2 regions of the Mesorhizobium sp. M8A.F.Ca.ET.161.01.1.1 genome follow, and region 1 is predicted to be linked to the other one. Evidence: predicted binding sites of a transcription regulator. Region 1 holds the regulator's gene; the other holds the start of a gene.

Region 1 (4,064 bases):
AGGATCTGGCGCGCGCCAGGATGGTGGTCGAGATCCCCCTGTTCCTCGAATCGATGGAGAAAGGCGGCAAGGAATGGGAAGATGCCGTGGTCACAGCCCACTACCGGCTCTCCCGTTGCAAAACCGCGGTCGACGATCCCTCGGATGCGGCGGTCGACAAATGGGACGAGAATCACGAGGCTTTCCATGCGGCGCTGCTGAGTGCCGCCACATGCGATTGGCTGTTGCGTTTCCGCTCGACGATCTCGGATCAATTGCGCCGGCATCATCGCTTTCTTGGTCTGGCGCCGACATTGCGGGCCGCGGCCGGCCTCAAGGATGGCTACGAAGAGGCGATGGAGGCGCTGCGCGAAGCGATTGCGATCGAACACCATACCGCGATCATGGAAGCGGCACTCGATCGTGACGTCGAGCGGGCCAAGGCGCTGATGGTGGCCCATATCGGCTACACCCTGCACGTCTATGTCCACAGCGAAGACAGCGGCCCGACCAAATACGCCGCCCGCGCCGGCAGCTTGAAAGCCGGTTCGGGATGACTCCGGCGCTTCCGCGACATCTATTCGCACGCGTTGGTCGGAGTGGGGCCGGACGCCTGGGTCCATCGCTGCCCCGAAGCTGCCAGTCGTTGGCGTTTTGGTTTCGTTTCGTTCCGCGAATAACGGACCGATAAATTATACAATCCGCCCGGGGAAAGCCTTCCGAACGGCTGACGCCAAACTCGGGAGCGGATGGGCCACAGGCCATTAACCATAACGATTTCAATGGGCCTGCCGATGGCGGAAAAGGTCGGCTTCTGCCCGCCGTAGCGGACAAAAAACATCCGCAGCCTTAACAAATTCATTAAACTTTAAACGGTTGCGGAACACAACTGGAACAGATAGTGTTTGTTCTGGGTTTGTTTTTTCGATTCTGGTTCAGACCTTCGTTCAATGCCTTGGGGGCCGCCATGCTGACACGCAAGCAACATGAACTGCTGATGTTCATCCACGAACGGCTCAAGGAAAGCGGGATACCGCCCTCCTTCGACGAGATGAAGGAAGCGCTCGATCTTGCCTCCAAATCCGGGATTCATCGCCTGATCACGGCGCTGGAGGAACGCGGCTTCATTCGCCGGCTACCCAATCGGGCGCGCGCGCTGGAGGTGCTGCGGCTGCCGGATTCGATCGCGCCCGGCCTGAACGCGGCAAAGAAATTTTCGCCCAGCGTCATCCAGGGCAGCCTTGGTCAAAACAATCTTGGCCGCCAGCTCAAGCCGGCGACGGCGCCTTCGCGTCTGCCCGCGGCCGGCAATGACGACGATGTGGTTTCAGCCGTGTCCATCCCGGTCATGGGCCGTATCGCCGCCGGTGTGCCGATCGATGCCATCCAGCATCAGACGCATTCGATCTCGGTGCCGCCGGATATGATCATGGGCGGCGAGCACTATGCGCTGGAGGTCAAGGGTGACTCGATGATCGAGGCTGGTATCTTCGACGGCGACACGGTCATCATCCGCAATGCCAACACGGCAAGTCCGGGCGAAATCATCGTGGCGCTGGTCGACGAGGAGGAAGCGACGCTGAAGCGGTTCCGCCGTAAAGGCGCCTCGATCGCGCTCGAAGCCGCCAATCCAGCCTACGAAACGCGCATTTTCGGGCCGGACAGAGTCAAGGTACAAGGCAAGCTGGTCGGGCTGATCAGGCGCTACTGAGCCGGTTTGCCATCGGACTTGTCTGGCTTTTTATAGGGCGGCAGCCCCCTCGCCTCGCGTGAGAATTTTCGCTGCTCGTGCCAGGGCCGGTATGGTCCGTCGACAGCGAATTCGATCACAGCCGGGGTTGTGGCCGACTGGGGATCGAAGAAGACGGCAGCACTTCCCTTGCGGGCGAGCTGCCGTTTCGTGACGACGACAACCAGCGGATTGTGGCAGGCGTCATAGGCGGTCGCGTCATTGACGACGATCAGGTCGGCGAAGGCGCAGGCTTTCCAGGTGTTCTTGCGATCCTCGACATAGGCGACGATCGCGCCGGAAGGGTGCCTGGCAAGGCAAAGGCCTTCGCGGCAATAGAACGGCGATCCCTGCGGCAGGTCGGTGGGAGCGGCAATATCGAATTGCCCGTCCGCCTTGTCGAACATTTCCGGTTTGACGATTGTTTCGGAGACCAGAGCGCGTTTCCAGTTGTCGGCCGCGAATTCGTTCGGACGTTCCCGGTTGACGGCCAGTTCGCCATTGCCGATCGGCAGTGCGACCAGCCGTGCGTCTTCCGAGATCAGCACATCGGGCGTGCGTATGTCCGACACAGTCAACAGACCGGCAAGTGCGAATGGCAGTGCCGCGAGCCGCAGCCAGGTCGTCGCCATCGTCGCGATGACCAGCGCGACGGCCACCAGCAGCACGGATTGCTGCGAGATCAGACCTACCCCATCGATCGGCGAGCGCTCCGATATCCATGACGATACGGCGATCATCGCTGTCAGGCCTTTGCCCATCACGTAGAGAAACGGGCCGTCGGCGCCGAAGGGCATCGCCAGCGAACTGAGGACCGCAAAAGGCATGACGACCACCGACACGATCGGCATGACGGCCAGATTGGCGAACAGGCTGAGCGGCGATACGCGCTGGAAATGCCAGATGGCAAACAGCGCCGTCGCGCTGCCGGCAATGATGGAGGTCATGGCCAATCCACCTGTCGCCAGCAGGAATTTTCGCGTCAGGAACCCGGGTAGTGACCGCTTTGGCGACGGTGGCCTCGTCTTACCAGCGCGGTGGTCCGCCCAGCCGGCATAGGCGCCAACAAGGGCCGCGGTTGCCGCGAACGACATTTGGAAGCTCGGGCCGACGACCTCGTGCGGGGAAACCAGGATAACGGCGATCGCCGAGATGGCCAGGTTGCGCATGGTGAGCGCCGCGCGATCGAACAAGACGGCAATCAGCATCACCGCCAGCATGATGAAGCTGCGTTCGGCCGCAACGACGACACCGGAAATGACGAGATAGGCGGCGATCGAGAAAAGTGCGGCGGCGGCCGCATATTTCTTCACCGGCCGGCGCGCGGAAAAGTCTGGAAACAGCGCGAAGGCACCGCGCAACAGACCCATGATGGTGCCGGCGACCAGCGCCATATGCAGTCCCGAAATGGAAATGATGTGATAGATGCCGGTACGCCGCATCGCTTCGTTGATTTCATCGGGAATGCCGGCGCGCACGCCGACGATCAGCGCCGCCGCGATCTCGCCTTCGGCGCCGCCGATGCTGCCCCTGATGTGGTCGGCGATGGCTTCGCGGGCGTTTTCGATGCTTGAAAAAAGACGGGCTGGCAGCGACATCTCACCATCGTCGGTAGCGACAACCGTTGGATTGCCGAGAAAGAAGCCGCTGCCGCCGATGCCTGCGAAATAGCTGTCGAAGGAGAAGTCGTAGCTGTCCGGCCGCACCGGACCGGTCGGCGGCAGCAGTTTGGCGTAGCCTGTGATAAGCGAGCCAGCGGTCATTTCCGGCGGTATCTTGCGTGCCGAAAGCCGGACCCTTTCCGGCGCATAGCGCAATTTCGGCCGGGCGGTCGAAATCACGTCCATGGTCAACCGGATACGGCCGCTCTCCATCTCCTCGAGCGAGACCACGCGGCCGGTCAATTGAGTCGAGATTTCCGAACCCAGCATCCGGGTTCCTGCTCGCCATGTTTCGACCTTCGCCGCGAGCAGGCCCAGCGCGCACAACAGCACTGCCATGAAACACAGATGGGTTTTCGGCCAGGAACGCGAGACGAATGCACAGGTCGCCGCCAGCACCATGACCGCGACAGGCTTTGCAAAATCGGGCTCGGTCGCCAGCGAAAAGTAGCCGATCGCCCCAACCGCCAGGCAGACCGGCACCAGCAGGAAGGCGATGCCCCGGTCAAGTTCCAGCTCCGCCGCCTTGGCCAAGCCGTGGCGCAGGCGAAGCAAGGATATCCGGCCGATTTTCCGGCGCGCGCGCACGATCCTGCGTGCGGCAGGAGACGGAGTTGGCGCCGGCAAGCCCGCTTGCAACGGCTGGGTTGCGGGCGCAGCCACGAGCGGCGATGGCAGCGGGATCGCCGGAGGCG
Region 2 (4,064 bases), on a different contig from region 1:
AGCGCCTTGATGGCGATATCGATCGAGACGCCATTGGACAGCAGCCGGCCGATGATCTCGCCGGTGCCGGCCGCCGGGACCGGGCCTGGATTGATAGAGACGTCGCGACCGCCGAAGCCGTAAGCGAAATTGGCGCTGTATTTCGCGCCAAGATCCTGCCCGGCCTGGCGATTGATCTCGACGAAGCGGACGTTGAGCTGGACCTGCTGCGACGAGGAGATATTGACCGAATTGATCACCTCCTCATTGCCGGAGAAGCGGGTGGCGATCTTGTTTGCCTTTTCGGCGGCGACCGCGTCATCCGCCTCGCCCGAAAGCACCACGCGTCCATTGGCCGAGCCGACCTTGATCTTGGCGTCCGGCACGCTGGCGCGGATGGTGCTCGCCAATTGGTCGGTGTCGAGCGTCACTTCGATGTCGATGGTGCCGACGAGCTGCTTGTTCTCGTCGAACAGCGCAATGCCGGTGGTGCCGAGATTGTTGCCCAGCACATAGAAGGATTTGTCGGTCAGCGGATTGACGTTGGCGATCTCCGGATCGCCGATGACGATCTGGTAGAAGGCCGCGCTCGTCATGATCGTCTTGGGCTTGCCCTTGGCGACCTTGATCGACGCATTCCTGGTCGACGAGACATGGACGATGTCGTTGTCCGCGTTGGCCGCGCCGACGAAGGCGAGCATGCCGCTCGCGGCCAGTGAAGCCGCCATCGCCAAGGCGCGCACCAAACGCAACCGATCCGTCATTCGATATAGGGTATGCATCGCCATTATCCCGTCCCGCCCGGTCCCCACCGGTCTTTACTTCTGATCCCGCGAAGGAACCTTGTATTCCTCGGCCTGCGTGCCGCGTGTCACGATGACCGTCTTGAACTTCGGCTTCTCCGGCTCCTTGGCGACGGCATCGAACAGGGAGCCGGCCGCCGCCTGGGCCTTGGAAGCCACAGACCCGCCGAAGGAAGAGATGGTGGTGACGCCGTTCTTGCCGTCGCCGCCTTCGCTGGCGGAGCGCAGCGAAAGCGACAGCGTGCCGACGGTGCGGGCCAGCGCCACTTTCTGCGCGCCGTCGCTCGTCACCTCGATGGTCACGGAATTGGCCACCTGCGGCGTCGTCTGGCGCTCGTCGGCGCCCTGCCCGACGCTCAGCACCTTGGCGTCGGCAACGACGATTTCCGAGGTGATGGTCGAACCGGCCGCGCCTTGCGCGTTCTTGGCGACTTCCTGGATTTCGCCGGCATCGCGGGTCAGCACGACATCGACCCGGTCGCCCGGCGTGACGAAGCCGCCGACGCCGGCGATCTCGTCGGTGCGGATGGTGACCGCCCGCATTCCGGGCGTCAGCATATTGGACAGCGTCGCGCGGCCGTTCGGTCCGGACAGCTTGGTGAGCAGCACCGGCTCGTTGACCTCGATCGGCGACAGCACGACCCGGCCACCTTCGCCGAGCAACCCGTCGATGGTCGCAAAGGCGCCCTGCGGCAGGGAATCCTGCGGCCACGGGATTTCGCTGAGTTTGGTGCGATCGAGCTCCATGCCATAACGCAATGGCGCGGTCGCCACCACGATCGTCTTGAATTCGATCCTGGGTGGGGCCGGAGCGGCGATCGAGGCCGTCTTCTCCTGGGCATCGGCCTGGGCCTGGCTCTTGACCCAGAAATCCGCGGCAAAGATCGAGATCGCGCCGAAAACGGCGGCGATGCCGATCATCGTTATGGCCTTGCCCCTCACACCTAAACCCCTGACGCCTGCAGTTTCTTGTTATGTTGGGCTCACGCTAGTCGGCATTGTTAAAGAATCAGGAATCTTGTGCGGTGGCATTCGACCTATTTCCGCCCGCTTGGTTATCGAATGGTTTTAGGGTAAGAAGGGCTAAATCCCCGAACGTAACAGGAACCTCCGTCGCTTGGCGCCGAAAAGCGTGGCAGTATCGACGGGTGATTCGCAGCACCGGACCCTTATGGTTGGCATGGACGACAACAACGATCTCTTCGGCAACATCGACAAGCAGCCGCAGCCGGTTCGCGCGCCGGCGCGCCCAGCGGATCCGCTGGTGCAAGCGGCCGCCAGGCGGCCGGCCGCGGCCAAGGATGGCAGCGAGGGTTACAGCGCCGCCGACATCGAGGTGCTCGAAGGCCTGGAGCCGGTGCGCCGCCGGCCTGGCATGTATATCGGCGGTACCGACGACAAGGCGATGCACCATTTGTTCGCCGAGGTCATCGACAATTCGATGGACGAAGCGGTTGCCGGCCACGCCACCTTCATCGATGTCGAGCTTTCGGCCGACGGCTATCTCACCGTCACCGACAATGGCCGCGGCATCCCGGTCGATCCGCATCCGAAATTCAAGAAGCCGGCGCTCGAAGTGATCATGACGACGCTGCATTCGGGCGGCAAGTTCGATTCCAAGGTCTACGAGACCTCCGGTGGCCTGCACGGCGTCGGCGTTTCCGTCGTCAACGCCCTGTCGGACCATCTCGAGGTCGAAGTCGCGCGCGGCCGCCAGCTTTATCGCCAACGGTTTTCACGCGGCATTCCGGTAAGCGGTCTGGAGCACCTCGGCGAGGTGCACAACCGCCGCGGCACCAGGACGCGTTTCCATCCCGACGAGCAGATCTTCGGCAAGGGTGCGGCCTTCGAGCCGGCACGGCTCTACCGCATGACGCGCTCCAAGGCCTATCTGTTCGGCGGCGTCGAAATCCGCTGGACCTGCGATCCTTCCCTCATCAAGGAAAAGGATCAGACGCCGGCCAAGGCGGAATTCCATTTTCCCGGCGGCCTCAAGGATTATCTGAAAGCGTCGCTAGGCGACGAATTCCAGGTGACGCGCGAAATCTTCGCCGGCAAGAGCGACAGGCAAGGCGGCCATGGCTCACTCGAGTGGGCGGTGACCTGGTTCGGCGGCGACGGCTTCATCAATTCCTACTGCAACACCATTCCGACCGGTGAAGGCGGCACGCACGAGGCCGGCTTCCGCAACGTCCTGACGCGCGGCCTGCGGGCCTATGCCGACCTCGTCGGCAACAAGCGCGCCTCGATCGTCACGTCGGAAGACGTCATGATCTCGGCCGCCGGCATGCTGTCGGTGTTCATCCGCGAGCCGGAATTCGTCGGCCAGACCAAGGACAGGCTGGCGACGATCGAAGCGATACGCATCGTCGAGACCGCGATACGCGACCCGTTCGACCATTGGCTGGCCGACAATCCGCAAGAAGCCTCGAAACTGCTCGACTGGGTGATCGCGCGCGCTGACGAACGGGTGCGCCGCCGCCAGGAAAAAGAGGTGTCGCGCAAGAGTGCGGTGCGCAAGCTGCGCTTGCCGGGCAAGCTCGCCGACTGCACACAGAACGCGGCGGCGGGTGCCGAACTCTTCATCGTCGAAGGCGATTCCGCCGGCGGCTCCGCCAAGCAAGCGCGCGACCGTGCCAGCCAGGCCGTCTTGCCGCTGCGCGGAAAAATCCTCAACGTCGCCAGCGCCGGCAATGACAAGCTGGCCGCCAACCAGCAGATATCGGACCTGATCCAGGCGCTTGGCTGCGGCACGCGGTCAAAGTATCGCGACGAGGATTTGCGCTACGACCGCGTGATCATCATGACCGACGCCGATGTCGACGGCGCCCACATTGCTTCGCTGCTGATCACCTTTTTCTACCAGGAGATGCCGGCGCTGGTACGCGGCGGCCATCTCTATCTGGCGGTGCCGCCGCTTTACTCGATCAGGCAAGGCGGCAAGGTCGCCTATGCCCGCGACGACGCCCACAAGGACGAGCTTCTGCGCACCGAATTCACCGGGCGCGGCAAGGTCGAGCTCGGCCGCTTCAAGGGCCTGGGCGAAATGATGGCCTCGCAGCTCAAGGAGACCACCATGGACCCCAGGAAGCGCACGCTGCTCAGGGTCGACGTGATCGACGCCGAGGCGGCGACCAAGGATGCGGTCGATGCACTGATGGGCACCAAGCCCGAAGCCCGCTTCCGCTTCATCCAGGAACGCGCCGAATTCGCCGAGACGGAAGTGCTGGATATCTAGCCGCTGGCGAGTTTAGCTTGCGTCCCTGACATGGAGACCGGCAT

What was found. Region 1 encodes LexA, which represses DNA repair genes until DNA is damaged. Its sites were predicted from a motif close to TGTTCNNNNTGTGTTCNG; they were not measured.
Region 2: the regulator LexA is predicted to act here: its motif matches at 1,874-1,891, upstream of parE (DNA topoisomerase IV subunit B).

Annotation. Positions count from the first base shown of each region.
Region 1 covers NZ_SRTD01000001.1:131,827-135,890, reverse strand. The annotation lists gene EN804_RS00675 (GntR family transcriptional regulator) at 1-536, shown strand, start outside; gene lexA (transcriptional repressor LexA) at 947-1,690, shown strand; gene EN804_RS00665 (ComEC/Rec2 family competence protein) at 1,684-4,064, opposite strand, start outside.
Region 2 covers NZ_SRTD01000010.1:178,866-182,929, reverse strand. The annotation lists gene EN804_RS23410 (type II and III secretion system protein family protein) at 1-707, opposite strand, end outside; gene cpaB (Flp pilus assembly protein CpaB) at 798-1,703, opposite strand; gene parE (DNA topoisomerase IV subunit B) at 1,963-4,020, shown strand.